DNA from 2 places in the Arthrobacter sp. UYCo732 genome. Region 2 is predicted to be linked to the other one. Evidence: riboswitches for the same ligand, from Rfam matches in the RefSeq annotation. Region 2 holds a riboswitch; the other holds the start of a gene.
What was found. A riboswitch is a leader RNA that binds a small molecule or an ion and turns the genes downstream of it on or off. The one in region 2 is predicted to bind cyclic di-AMP.
Positions count from the first base shown of each region.

Region 1: it holds a riboswitch for cyclic di-AMP, as region 2 does, so the genes downstream of both, ABIB45_RS02385 (C40 family peptidase) here and ABIB45_RS12660 (M23 family metallopeptidase) in region 2, are expected to answer to the same signal.

Region 1 is NZ_JBEPPJ010000001.1:494,567-501,661, reverse strand. Features, by position in the region: gene ABIB45_RS02415 (NUDIX domain-containing protein) at 1-521, opposite strand, end outside; gene ABIB45_RS02410 (DUF1918 domain-containing protein) at 576-776, opposite strand; gene ABIB45_RS02405 (DUF1810 family protein) at 782-1,165, opposite strand; gene ABIB45_RS02400 (DNA alkylation repair protein) at 1,162-1,704, opposite strand; gene ABIB45_RS02395 (TraR/DksA family transcriptional regulator) at 1,705-2,067, opposite strand; gene ABIB45_RS22545 (aggregation-promoting factor C-terminal-like domain-containing protein) at 2,201-2,434, opposite strand; gene ABIB45_RS22540 (hypothetical protein) at 2,440-2,763, shown strand; cyclic di-AMP (ydaO/yuaA leader) riboswitch at 3,421-3,590, shown strand; gene ABIB45_RS02385 (C40 family peptidase) at 3,594-4,415, shown strand; gene ABIB45_RS02380 (hypothetical protein) at 4,482-4,583, opposite strand; gene ABIB45_RS02375 (hypothetical protein) at 4,600-4,770, shown strand; gene ABIB45_RS02370 (hypothetical protein) at 5,008-5,337, opposite strand; gene ABIB45_RS02365 (polysaccharide deacetylase family protein) at 5,330-5,518, shown strand; gene ABIB45_RS02360 (cupredoxin domain-containing protein) at 5,955-6,350, shown strand; gene ABIB45_RS02355 (hypothetical protein) at 6,347-6,820, shown strand; gene ABIB45_RS02350 (hypothetical protein) at 7,018-7,095, shown strand, end outside.
Region 2 is NZ_JBEPPJ010000008.1:103,806-110,900, forward strand. Features, by position in the region: gene mobA (molybdenum cofactor guanylyltransferase) at 1-402, opposite strand, end outside; gene ABIB45_RS12645 (HNH endonuclease) at 430-930, opposite strand; gene ABIB45_RS12650 (NlpC/P60 family protein) at 1,167-1,919, opposite strand; gene ABIB45_RS12655 (C40 family peptidase) at 2,071-2,745, opposite strand; cyclic di-AMP (ydaO/yuaA leader) riboswitch at 2,816-2,988, opposite strand; gene ABIB45_RS12660 (M23 family metallopeptidase) at 3,128-3,955, opposite strand; cyclic di-AMP (ydaO/yuaA leader) riboswitch at 3,959-4,176, opposite strand; gene ABIB45_RS12665 (iron-dependent transcriptional repressor DtxR) at 4,417-5,109, opposite strand; gene serC (phosphoserine transaminase) at 5,388-6,518, shown strand; gene ABIB45_RS12675 (MFS transporter) at 6,556-7,095, opposite strand, start outside.

The sequences.
Region 1 (7,095 bases), on a different contig from region 2:
GCGTAAAGCTCCGGCAGGCGTGGCCACAGATCCGGCCAGGCTTTTGCGAAGCCGGGGTGCAGTTCCTTCCGGTCCACCTCGTCCAGCGCAACCCACTGAAGTTCGAGGCTTTCCGGATCGCTGATGACGGGATCGAACGGCGCCGTCACCAGGACCACAACGGTGGTGTACGTCCAGTACCCGACGTCCAGCACCGAGGTGAAAAGCACGCTCACACCGGCGGCGGGCACCGCCGCTTCCTCGTGCGCCTCGCGCAAGGCACCCGTGACCGTGTCCTCACCGTGGTGGAGGGCTCCGCCGGGGAGTCCCCAGGTGCCGCCGTTGTGGCTCCAGAGTGCTCGGTGCTGGAGGAGAACACCCTTGGCGGGGTCGTACGCCAGCACGCCGGCCGCACCGAACCTGCCCCAAAACTTGCCGCGGTCACCTTCCACCCATGCGTCACCTGGATCCCGCGGACCAGCCATGGCAGGGGGAACGTGGGAACCGGCCTCAGCGGACGTGGCAGTCAGGGAATGATCCATGCCCCAAGTCTGACAGGTGCGCGCCGATCCTCATGTCCTGCCCGACGTTCCGTTTCAGCCGCCGGGGCCTGCCGTCCCGCGATCGACGGCGAAATCGCCGCCGGGGTACATGACCGTTTCGTGTCCGTCGTCGAAGCGGACCAGGTACGGCGGGTGCCCTTCATGACCCCGGACTTCCAAAATCACCCCGTGCCGGTCTGAAGTTCCGACCGTCCTCCCCCGGACGATGATCCTGTCGCCTTGCGTTGCCTCCATGGCAATCACCTCCAGCCCCAGAGTACGACTGAACGCCACAAGGAAACAGTGGTCAGTGCCTGCCCTCGGCGAGCAGAGCGTCGGTGGCGGTATCCGGTTCGCCGCCAAAGAACCGTGCCGGTACCGTCTTGAAGACTGTCTCGCCGGGCGCAGCGCGCAGGAACAGCGTCATGGAGGTGGTGCGACAGGAAAGCCTGCGCTTCTGCCAGGGAGGTAATGGCGTACCTGACGGACGTGGGGCTGCTGCCGAGGCCGGCCAGCTGCGGAAAGATGAACCACATCCAATGGCTCGGCTTGTTGCCGAGCTGCAGCTCGGACAGTGCCTGTCCGTAGGTCCCGCCGCCGTCTTGGGCTGCAACAAAGCGTTCCAGGTTGTAGGTGTCCGTCATGTGTGTCTCCTCGGGTCTGTTATTTCTGCGGTCATGGCCGCAGCGTGGCGGATCCACTCGTCGGGGTCCTGGTGCCAGCGTGCGATCACCACGCCGGCGCGTTGGCGCTCGGTACCGTCCAGCCCGGCCAGGAGGCCGACCACCACGTCGGCAACCAGGGGGTCCACCAGCTCGGCAGTGCGCGCGGACCGGATAAAGCCCTCGAGCCGGGTCAGGTCGGAGTGGCGCAGGAGCGCCACCCGGGACTGCAGCAGCACCACTGCGGCGAGCCGGCGCTCATAGACCGGGCGCCGGCCAGGGCCCGGCCGGCCCCACAGCTGCGAGGCCAAAGCGGTCACGTCGTCGTGGCCAAGGTCCTTGAACTTCCTGCCGGCGTCCCGGATGGTGCCGCGCACAGCTCCCACGGATGCCCCGTACGAACTCAACGCCCTGCCAACGCGTGACTCCACTTCCTCGGCCCGGTACCACGTGCCTTCATTCTGCACGGTGGTATCGATGAACCCGGCGGCGTCCTGGACTGCTTGATTCACTGGCGTCACCTAAAGCCCCTGGCGCCCGGCCGCGGCGTGTTCAATGCAGTACGGAGTCCTCGGCCGGGCTTCCAGCCGGCCTTCGGCGATCTGCTGGCCACAGACAGCGCACGCCCCATATGTGCCGTCGGAGATTCTCTGCAGGGCAGCTTCCACCTGGGCCAGTCCGGCGCTGCTCTGATCCAGTAGCGCCGAGGCCTGGGACAGCTCGAAGGCAATGGTGGCGCCCTCAGGATCGTGTTCGTCGTCCGCGTTGGAGTCCTGGCGCGCGGCATTGGCTGAGGAGATATCCGCCCGGAGCGCCGGCAGCAATGCCAGTTTTCGGTCCCGTTCGTCCTCGAGCATGATCCGGAACCGGTCGAAATCAGCCATGGGAAAAGCCTAGCGCCCGTCCGGTCCGCGGTATTTGCCAAACCGGCGGGAGGCTCTGCCTGGCACCGGCCCCCGGTCAGGTTGAACACCTGTTGTTGTTACGTAACCGTTGTGGTCCGGTACCCACCGTGGTTCAGTACCAGTTCTTGATCACGGAATGGTTCCAGGCGGCGCACAGTGACCCGTAACGGTCTGCAATGTAAGCCATTCCCCATTTAACCTGGGTTCGGTAACTGGCGAGCCAGTCGCTGCCAGCGCTCGCGTACTTGCTGGCCGGCAGCGCCTGCGCGATGCCGTAAGCCCTGAGTACGGGTTGGTGGCCGTGGTCAGCCAGTTGGATTCCTTCGTCCAGAGCTGCGCCAGGCACTGGAATTGGTCCTGGGCCCAGCCGTTCGCGGCCAGCCGGGCCTGACCTTGCCGGAATTCACCTTCCACTGCCCCTGTTGTTCCCCTGAGCGAGGCGGGCTGGGCGGTGAGTTCGGTACTGTGCTCCTGTTGCTCTGCGACCTGCTGCGACATTGCCTGCTGCGCCGTCTGGGCCGTGGAGAGCTTGGTGCTAGCTTCGCCGGCGAGGCGTTCGCGCTCGGCTTTGGCGGCAGGCTCCTGCTGGGCGAGCGCTTCGGCGGCCTTGTCTGCCTCGGCCGATTTGTGGACCAGGGACGCCGTCTTGGCGCTGACGATCTGCACCACGTTTAGCCCGTGGATGTTGTTGGTCTGTAGTGCGTCGAGGGCCACAAAGAAACCGATGTTGGTGCCGCCGGTCTTGTACGACTGGGCTGCGAGGGCCCGACGTCCTTCTCGTGGCGGCCTGATTTCTCCTGTGCCCGGGCCAACGGGGCGGCCAGTGCATCAACCCGGGAACTGGCCGCCTGCAGGGAGGCCTCGGCCACAGCGTATTGTGCAGCGGAGGTTAGGGGGACGGCCACAGCCACTCCCTCCGGCGAGGCCGGGAAGCCGCATATTCTGAACAAACGGGGACATAGTTCGTGAGCTTACCGGGCAACGCACCCTTGCCCGTACTCCCGGCCAAGCATTGATATCCAGCAGAGATCCCCGTTGCCCCTCCCGTCGGTACGTCCTGCTCGTTCCAATGTCAGTCGCAGGCCGTGAACCAACTAATTTTGGGCAATCCGGGGCCCGTTTAGTGAGCCAACCGGGCATATACGGTTTATGTGCGCTGACCTGCGATGTTGTCGACGTTCCGGCATGGATCCGCCTGCAGATAAAGGTGTCTTTTGGCCGTACATTCCGTTACCGGAATGTGACATTGGGGAAAATCTGACGTTATGGTCGTTGAGTGCCCCGGTTCAAAGCCAGGACATTCCCGTCAGTATGCCGAGCCCTGCCACTGACCCGGGACCCCAGCGCAATTCAACTGGCAGGGACGGGGGAACCACGTTTCCACGGCTTCATCTGAAGCCTTGGGGTTAAGTCGATACGTCCCGTCCTGCACGGCGGCGTCCGGCCGGGTGTCTCCGACCCGAACCCGACAGCTCACCCCGCAGGCATGGGAGAGGCAATCAACCATGTCCAAGAAGTACACTGCCGCACGCCATCGTGCAGCCACCACCACCGCGTCCCGTGCCCTGGCGATCGGACGGCCGGCCCTTGTGGTCGCTGCTGCTTCCGGCCTGTTTTTCGGCTTCAGCGCTCCGGCCCAGGCCAGCGTCCACGAACCTGACAGCTCCGGCACGGCCAACGTTCAGAGTCAAACGAGTGCACCGGCAGCAGCCGTGGCTCCAGCCCCTGCACCGGCCCCGGCCAACGCCCACACAGTCGTCTCCGGCGACACCCTGGGCCAGATTTCCGCTACCTACGGCGTGGACCTCAACAACGTTCTGGCCGCGAACGGTCTGTCCCTGACTTCGGTCATCTACCCGGGTGACCAGATCCAGATCCCCGCCGCCGGGCAGGCAGCTCCGGCAGTGGCGCAGGCAGTAGCACTGGCTCCGGCAGCCAAAACCGCCGCCGCCCCGGCCGCTCCCGCCAACACCGGCATCAAGCCGGCGGCAACCTCGGCTCCGGTCCAGGCCCCATCCGGCTCGGCCGGCTCGGCAATCCTGGCGTCCGCGTACTCTCAGCTGGGAGTCCATCAGGACTGCACCGCCATGGTGGAAAAGGCGCTGCGCTCCGTCGGCAAGAGTGTGGGAGACCTGGCACCCGGCCAGTTCTTCCAGTACGGAAGCGTTGTTGGGACGCCAGCCCCTGGTGATCTGGTGATCACCGCCGGACACGTCGGCGTCTTTGCCGGCAACGGCCAGGTTGTCAGTGGCGGCGTGGACGGCTTCAAGACCGAGGTCCACTCCATCAGCTGGCTCCATGGCGCTTCCTTCGTCCGCGTAGCGTGACCCCAGGCCGTTGGACGGCGGCGGTCGGCACACAGCCGCCAGCCGCCGTCGGCCGCTGTTGCGTCCTCAGACGTGCTGCCCGAACCAGGACAGCGTGTCATTCCCCTCAGCCGTCGCCTGGGTCTCGTTATAGCGTTCCCCAGTGTCATTGTGGGAGGCATGGTCCACGCCGGGGTAGACGGTGATGCGTCACCGTGGTGGCGTCCAGGGCATCGCGGAGGGCCGGCACTACCTCTGCGGCCAGCTGCCGTTCCTGCACTCTGTACGGAGTGCCCTCACCGCCAAAAGCGTGCCCGCCAAGTACATAAAGTATGAAGTCTTCGGGCCGGATCCCTGGCTGGCCGACTTCCAGTAGGCCGACGAAAAGAAAAGGAGCCCGGCAGGTGCCGGGTTCCGTTCTTTTGTGTGCGTTGCCTGTGTCCGCCCTAGAACTGCTCGGCGGGAATGATAAACCCAAGGTCCAGCAGGCCGCGGCCGGACTGTTCCAGGATCGGGTCCATGGTCAGGGAGGCGTGGTTGAGCAGCACGTTGACATCACGTTGGATCCGCTGGAGCGGGTGCGCCAGGCGGTGAACGCTGCCGCCTGAGCCGGTCAGGATGAGGCGGACTGCTCCGCCGATGCCTGGCCGCTGAGGCCGAGGGAGAGCCGGTACTGCGCGCGCTCCTCATCAGTGAAGGCGACGGGCTGGCCCCCGAAGGAGGCGGCCGCCACGCGGACCGCTTCTTCCCAGTGCAGCCGTGCGGTGGCAACCTGGCCGTAGGCCTGGGTGAACCTGGCCTGGGCGAGCGGCGAATCAGCCTGGCGACGCTCCACAGTCTGTTTGACCTTGCGGACCAACATCAGGTTCCGGAACTCTTCCAGGGCATGCTCGGCGGCCCCCAGAGCAGCTGCCGGGGCAACCATGTTCAGGAAAGTGGCCATCGGGATGTGGATGCTCGGATCCGGGGCACGATGGATCCGCATCAACCCGTCCCGGGCACGGGACCTTGCCGCCAATCCGCTCTTTGAACTGGCCAACCACGGAACCCGCCATACATCTCTGAGCGTGACCGGCAAGACCGCGAACGGGATCCCCGGAACGCGCAGCAGCGCGGAGGTATAGGAGGAAATCACGTCCAACGACGCCCTGCTCACGGCAATCGCCGGGCAACGCCCGCGGTTCTTCCGTTCAGGCACGGGGTTCCTGGACGACGTCGCGGCCGATATTTCCTCGCCCGGGGCCTTATCCCCGCGCACGGAAACCACCCCGGATCCGGCACGGCAGCAGGTGTTTTGGCCGCGGTCACTGCCCTGCTAAAAAGGGATACTCCTTCACGACCTTGGGTGCTGACTCCCCGGACATCCGGAGCCGATAAGGCAACCCTTGGCATTTTTCGTAGGTTCGCGCAGGCACGCAAACAAGGGCGGCCTTAAACAAGAGGCAGTGCCCGGATGGGCAGTCCCTGGAGGCGGGGGTGACGAATGCTGTGTAGGGGTAGTTTCCTGATGGGCGCGCCGTCCGGCTGCGTGGAGGGCATCCCTTCGTGAAGGGGTTTGTCATGAAAACGATCAACCGTGTTTTGGCCGTTGCGGCGGTCCTGTCTCTGGCCGGCGTCACCGGGTGCGGCGCGCAGGGCGGGATGTCCACAGGCCCGTCAACGGCCACCACGGCTTCGTCTCCATCTGTGGGTGGTTCGGCAGCGGCTGGCCAGGCCATCATTACGATCAAGGACTTCGCCTATGAGGTTCCGGCGTCCGTAAAGCCCGGGGCGATGGTGACGGTGACCAACTCGGACAGCGCCCCGCATACACTGACGGCCAAGGAGAAAGGCGGCTTTGACATCGACGTCCCTGCCGGCGGCACAGTCATTTTTGAAGCTCCGCGTGAGGCCGGGACATACGGGATCATCTGCAGGTTCCATCCGCAGATGAGCGGGACGCTGGTCGTGAAGTGAATCGCGTACACGTCCCCGTAGCCGGTCATGGTCCCCTGCGGGTGGTCCGGATCTGCGTGGCAGCATCCCTGGGGGTCAGCGCCCTGATCCATGTTCAGCTTGCTCCCGGTTACCAGCAGGCCGCACCAGGGGGCATCGGCCAGGGCACGCTGTTTCTGCTCCAAGCGGGCGCCGCCATCTTGGCGGCAGTGTTTATCCTGCTGAAAAAGACACGTACCGCTTTCGCTGCTGCCGCGGCAGTGGCCTTGTCGTCCCTGGCCGCTGTCATCCTTTACCGCTACGTCCAGGTCCCCGCTATTGGGCCGCTGCCGGCAATGTACGAACCCGTCTGGTACGCCGCCAAGGTCATCACCGCCGTCGCCGAAGCCATCGCCGGTGGGCTGGCTCTGACAGGTTACGGGCTGCTGCTGCGTAAAACCCGCCGCGGACCGTGGATACAGCCCCGGGGCCAGCACCCTTCCGCGGCCTGACAGCCCGGGAACGGGCGTGAAGCGGACCGGAATCATCGGCTCGTCAATGCTTTGGCCGGGCAGGTACGGCATCACGCTCATATTTTTGTGGTTGGGGACACATCCCTACCCATCCTTGGTTTGGTCTGCTTCGAAGTGCTTGTGTCCCTTCTTTGGGGCGCCAACATCACACGCGCGTGTATGAGGAGATAATTCACATGAATAAGACACTCCGTTTTATGGCAGTACCTACTCTCGCTTTGGGCGCACTTGCCCTGTCCGGTTCCCCGGCGATG
Region 2 (7,095 bases):
GCCGGCTTCCAAGGCCTTCCGGAGGGCGGCCACCGCGTGCCGAACATTGGGCATGTCACAGGCCAGCACCAAAGTCAACCGGGGACGGCATCCGCCGGTGGCGTCCCCTGCCGCGGCACCTCCTACGACAGAGAGATCCTGCACTGCCGCGAGCCCGGCCGCGATGGCGGCCGCCGGACCGCCGAACGGCGGCTCCTCACGGCAGCTGAGGATCCCGGCCGGCATGTTCCCGGGGCCAGGACCCACGACGGCGATGGCCCGGGCACCTCCGGCAGCGGCGACCGAACGGCGCAACAGCGTATCGCCGTCGTATGTCAGGCTTTGCTTGGGCACGCCGCCAAGGCGCGCGGAACGGCCACCGGCGAGAATGACGGCATCAAAACTTAGGGGGTCAGCGTCCACCCTCCCAGCCTAACGGCGGTGGCGCGGTCAGGCCGCCCGTTCAGGCAGCAGGAAGGGGTCCCAGGCCGGCGTCGGCTTCTCCAGCTCCTTGATCTGCCAGATGGTGCCATGCGGCGGCTCCGGCACAACCTTCAGCTTCCACCCCATTTCGGCAGGGGTGTGGTCGCCCTTGGTGTTGTTGCACCGAAGGCATGCGGCCACGAGGTTCTCCCACGAGTCGGCGCCACCCCGTGATTTGGGCTGCACATGGTCGATGGTGTGGGCACCTTTGCCGCAGTATGCACACCGGTGACCATCACGCCGCAGGACTCCGCGGCGGCTGACCGTAGTGCTCTGGTTGTATCGGGGGCGGATGTAGCGGTTCAGGAGAATCACGGACGGGCGGCCCAAGATTTCCTGCGGACCCACTACAGGGTCATCGCCTTCGGCAATAACGCTGGCCTTGCCCGTGAGCACAAGCACCAGCGCCCGGCGGAAGGTGACAACCGCCAGCGGTTCATATCCAGCATTCAGAACGAGAGTGCGCATGCACGTACCTCTTCGTGGCCGCACCCGTCAGGGGCACGAGGGCCGGCTGCCCCCGGCATATCCGGGCTATGGATCGACACCACAAGAGTAAACAGAAAATGCCGGTATCAACTAATTACCCGTTCCGTGGCGCTACGTGTCGGGCCCGCCGGGCGTCCAGTCCGGGGTGGAACGGCAGGAGCAAGCAAAGGGACCCCCGCCATCAGGCGGAGGTCCTTTGAAAGCTCAATCAACTACTAGGACACGCGGATGAAGACCGGTCCCGAACCAACGTTGGCGCTGAATACAACGGTCTGGTTGCCGTTGTAGCCGCCGTGCACAGCCTGGCCGTTGCCGGCGTAGACCGCGATGTGGGCCATGCCGGCTCCGCCGTCTGCGTAGTAGATCAGGTCGCCGGGCTGGGCTTCGGCTGCACTCACGGTGCGGCCCAGGGAGAGGTAGCCAGCGGGCCAGTCGTGGAAGTTGATGCCCACTGCGGCGAGCGAGTTGGTCACCAGCATGGTGCAGTCCTGGCTCACACCCAGCTGTGCGTAGGCTGCGGACAGGATGGCCTGGCCCTTGCCGCTGGCAGCCACCGGAGCGGCGTGCGCGGACGGAGTGGACGCCGCCACCTTGATAGTGGCTGCGGGCTTGGCAACCGGAGCGGCCGGAGCCTCAACAACGGGCTCCGCCACCTTAACGGGAGCCGGTGTGGTGGTCACAGCAGGCTTCTCGTAGGAGATGGCGATGGTGGAAGAGGCCGAAATGATGGCCGGCGCGGAGACCCCAACCTCAAGGTTGGCGGTGGAGACTGCTTCGCGCTGAACGTTGGTCTCTGCCGCGTTCGCCGCGATACCACTGGTCAGGACCAGGCCGGAGGCTGCAGCGATAACCGCGGCCTGGCGGCCCATGCCGCCGGCGTTGTCGCCGACAGCCTTGGCAATGACAGCCAGCGAGTTGGTCTTGGTGACCTCGGCGCGGTGGCGTGCAACAGTTGCACGTGTAGTCATTTAATTTCTCTCTTTCGTGTTCCTAAGGACCGCGTGGGCAGCCCAACGGCGTTGGACGCGCCGGCATCTTGGGGGTACGCCGGCACGCCCCGAACGGGGATGTGATGAAGAGTTCCAGTGAAGAAACGGTTGCAGCCCAGGGCTGCGGGGGTTACAGCGCCGGGGTGAAGAACGAGGACGTGCCGGTGGCTGCAGCCGCGTGCAGCAGGGTGCCCTGCGACGGGTTCAGCGCACTGATCATCATGCCGTTGCCGACGTAGATGCCAACGTGGGCTCCACCGTTCTGCATAACGAGGTCGCCGGGAGTAGGGGTTGCGGTAGGCCGCATGGCCGTCCAGGCATTCGTGCGGGGGATGCTAATGCCGGCCTGGGCGTAGACCCACTGGGTGAAGCCGGAGCAGTCCCAGCCATTGGGAGTGGTGCCACCCCAGAGGTAGGGGTGACCGATGCCGGTGTACGCAATTGCTGCCAGACCCGAAGCCGCGGCGGAGGAAACGGTGTCCGCGAGCTTGCTCTTGACAGCACCCGCAGCTTCCGTTGCCGTTGCTGCTGTTTCCGTAGCCGTGGACTGCGCCCGGACCCGCTCAATCCTCGGAGCTGCAGTGGTTTTGACCACGGGGCGCTCGAAGGAAACAGTGGCCGTGGGTGCGGCAGTTACGGCTAGTGCAGTCTGCGCGGAACCGGACTCGGTGGACGCGGACACACCAGCGGTGGTGTCCGCGGCGTTGGCCGGAAGCCCCAAGGTCAGGATGAGACCCGACGCAGCTGCGATGACAGCAGCCTGGCGACCTACGGTCCCGGCATTTGCACTAACGGCCTTGGACACGGAGCCCAAGGGGTTGGTGCGAACCGTTTGCGCGCGGTGACGCGCAGAATTATGACGTGAAGACACGAAGGTAGCCTCTCCCAATGCCTGCGAGGTGAGCTGTCGGATTCGGATGGGAGTTCACCCGGCCGCGCTGCTTCCTGGGAAGCTTTGCGACTTAACCCCAAGGCCTTCAAAATCGAAGACCAAAATTGGTTCCCCCGCCCCTGCCAGACGATGTAATGCGAACGGACCTTGAGCGGTGGCAGAGCTAGGCAATCCACTCAAGAACGTCAACTTCGGAAAAGTTGACGCGCTTTAGACGGTACAGGAGTTCAAGGACAATGTCACATTCAGGTCACGGCTTGTCACTGTGATCTGAGAGTTGACCATCATTTAATGCTCAGAGCCAGCCTGTGGGGTCAACAACTTCGCCGTTGACCTGTACCTCGAAGTGGAGGTGGCAGCCGGTGGAGGCGCCCGTGGTGCCACTGAGGGCAACAACCTCGCCGCGGGTCACTTTCTGTCCTACCTTGACGGTAGCGGAGGACAGGTGGTTGTACGTGGTTTCCAGGCCATTGCCATGGTCCACCACAACCCGGTTACCGCCGCCGTACTGGTGCCAGCCGACGAACGTCACGGTGCCGCTGGCAGCAGCCAACACGGAAGTGCCGCACTGGGCCACATAGTCCTGGCCGCGGTGGAAGTCACCGGAACCGCCGGTAATGGGGCTGATCCGGAATCCGAACGGAGAGGCGGTGATCAGCTGGGCAAGCGGTGCGCCCAGGCTGCCGGCGGAGGACGCGGGGGTAATGGATCCAGCCGATTGTGCGCTCAACAGCTGCTTCAGCTTGCCGTCGGGATCGCCCTGCGTAACAACGGCGGAGCGACTGAAATCGATCTTGGCGGCTGCTTCCGCGGAAACCTCGGGCTGCGGGAGCCCGGACACCGCAGCGACGGACTGGCCAGGCTGCTGATCTGCCATCGACGGGCCCGCTACCGGAACCGTCACGGTAAGGACCAGGCCAGTGGCCGCAAGCGCAATGCCGGCCTTCTGGCCGATGCCGCTGGCGGCGGCGAAATCGGTGATCTGCCGGAATGCCCCCCGGCGGTTACGGCGCGCTTCGCGCTGCGGATCGCGGGGCCTCTCCGCAGAGAAACCCTCGGCCGCCCGCGGCGCCGGAGCGGGGCCTGCCGCACGCCGGCGGCCCCTGGAGTATTGCGTGGTCAAGAATGTTCCTCTCTGGATAGCCTGCGAAGTTAGCTGTCGGATTCGGGTCAGAGAGTGCAAAGACCCGGTCCGCCGTAACAAGCACTTGGCGCAGAGATATCCGGTGAGGATCCTTCGCTGGAAGAGGCTTGCTGCTGACGGACTTCACCCCAAGGCGTCTTGCGACTGCCGGTTGTGGTTCCCCCGCCTCTGCCAGTTGGTGACTCGTGCACCTGATCCGCTGGCAGAGCTCGGCTCCGGATCAGGTAACGTTTTTGTATCGACGCTTGGGTTAACTATATGCGATCAAGATACCCAGTAACAATTCCGTTATCTTTTGCGGAATGGCCACTGATGCGCTACTGGACATCCCGAATCAAGCCTTTACCCGCTCTTTTCGCAGGCCAGCAACGGCGCCTCTCCCGGCGGTCAGCCTCGCCGCAACTTCACCCCGGCGGCAACCCGGCGCTGACTCAGGCTCCTCAGCGGATCGCAACGAAAACGTGGGCTGCCACTTCGGGAGGCAACTCGAGAGCACCCTCAATCCCGGGAACCCGGACGGAGATGTACTCCCCTACACGCTCCAGTAAGACCGAGGCGCCAGGCCGGATCCCACCTTCATCCAGCTGTACCAGCAACTCCGGCTCCACCTGGATAGGTTCAGCCAGCCGGCTGACCGTCACGTTCGACGTCGGGCCGTATGCGAGCATGGCCGCAACGAGATTAATAACACCGTCTTCAGGGACCGAGGGCTTTCCACCCAACGCGGCCAGCCCGGGGATGGGATTGCCGTAGGGCGATTCGGTGGGGTGGTCCAGCAGTTCGTAGATGCGCCGCTCAACCCGCTCGCTCATCACGTGCTCCCAGCGGCAGGCTTCCTCATGGACGTAGGCCCAGTCCAGGCCAATAACGTCAGCCAGGAGGCGTTCAGCGAGCCGGTGTTTGCGCATGACCTCCGTGGCGCGCTTGCGCCCGGTCCCGGTGAGTTCCAGGTGACGGTCCCCGGAGACCACTACCAGGCCGTCGCGCTCCATCCGGCCGATGGTTTGGGACACCGTGGGTCCGGAGTGCCGCAGCCGCTCGGCGATGCGGGCGCGAAGTGCAACGATGTTCTCTTCTTCAAGCTCCAAAATGGTTCGAAGATACATCTCCGTGGTATCGATCAGATCCGTCATCCAGCTCAGCTCCTCGAGCGCAGTACCTAGCGTTGTCCCACCGTATCGTGTCCCAGTCGAGGCGAGGTCCGGTGAAAAGCTTAGCCTATTTTGAGTTTGTCCGGATAATCGCCGGGCGGCCCCCGATCGTCTCGTTGACTGAACTATGACGCTGCCGGTTCCCGCCCGATCTACTGTTTCAGGCAGAATAAAAGCGGCCCTCGTTACAGTCGCTGCTGACTGCCGGCCACCCCACTGTCCCGGACGCCAACCCCGTCCCCGCCGAATTTGGAGCCCTTGTGAGCGAAACCAGCATCACTATTCCTGCCGATCTGCTGCCCAAGGACGGACGCTTCGGCGCGGGACCCTCCAAGGTCAGGCCGGAGCAGCTTGAGGCGCTCTCTGCAGCCTCACGGACCATCCTTGGCACCTCGCACCGCCAGGCGCCCGTCAAAGACCTCGTGGGTTCCGTCCGCGAGGGCCTCAGCCAGTTCTTCCGCGCTCCCGAGGGCTATGAGGTTGTCCTGGGCGTCGGCGGCTCCACTGCTTTCTGGGATGTGGCAGCCTTTGGCCTGGTGGAGAAGAAGGCCCAGCACCTGTCGTTCGGCGAGTTCGGTTCCAAGTTCGCCTCGGCCACCAACAAGGCCCCGTTCCTGGACGGGTCCTCCATTATCAAGTCCGAGCCCGGCACCCGCCCGGTGTCACAGGCCGAGGGTGGCGTTGACGTTTACGCTTGGCCACAGAACGAAACGTCCACCGGCGTGGCAGCTCCCGTCAAGCGCGTTGCAGGCGCCGACGCCGGCGCCCTGATGCTGGTGGACGCCACCTCCGCGGCTGGCGGCCTGGATGTGGATGTTGCCGAATCGGACGTCTACTACTTCGCCCCGCAGAAGAACTTCGCGTCCGACGGCGGCCTGTGGCTTGGGCTGTTCTCCCCCGCCGCGCTGGAACGCGCCGCGCGGATCAAGGCCAGCGACCGCTGGATCCCGGACTTCCTGGACCTGCAGACGGCCATCGATAACTCCAAGCTGAACCAGACCTACAACACGCCCTCCCTCTCGACGCTGGTGACGCTGGACGCGCAGGTGCAGTGGTTGAACGCCAACGGCGGACTGGACTTCGCCAGCACGCGGACAGCCGACTCTGCGGGCCGGATCTACGCCTGGGCCGAAGCGTCCGAATACGCCGCCCCGTTTGTAGCCAAGGCCGAGGACCGTTCCAACGTCATCGCCACCATCGACTTCGATGACTCCATCGATGCCGCGGCGATCGCCAAGGTGCTGCGCGCCAACGGCGTGGTGGACACCGAACCGTACCGCAAGCTGGGCCGCAACCAACTCCGGATCGCCACCTTTGTTGCCATTGAGCCCGATGACGTCTCCGCCCTGCTGGCGAGCATCGACTACGTGGTGGGCGAACTGCGCAAGTAACGTCCACGCGCCCCGCCTGCTGCAGTACTGCGGGGCGTCAGGATCCTACGGCGTCGCCCGGGTCTTCTTCCGGGGCGGCGCCGTTTGCGTTGTCCCCCAACTGGGACACGACACGGAAGTAGCGCAGGCCGCGGGCCCGCCGGTTGAAGGCCAGCCGAAGCCGCTGGGCGCGGATGATCCACACCATGCCAATCAGGGCGGCGGTGAGCCCGGAGGCGGCGGCTACGGCCAGTGACCATCGGGCCCCGGCGACGTTGGCCACCCACCCCACCAGCGGCGCCCCTATTGGTGTTCCGCCCATAAAGATGGCCATGTACAACGCCATGACGCGGCCCCGCATAACGGGATCGGTAGTGGTCTGGACGTAGCCGTTGGCGCTGGTCATCATGGTGATGGCGAACAGCCCCACCGGCACCAGCGCTACGCCGAACCAGAAGTAGTCCGGGGCCAGCGCCGCGAGGCCGGAGGTCACCCCAAAGGCGGCGGCGGCGCCGAAGATCATCCGCAGCCTGGGCTTGCCCCGGCCGGCGGACAAGAGTGCACCCGCCACTGACCCGATGGCCATGATCGAGTTCAT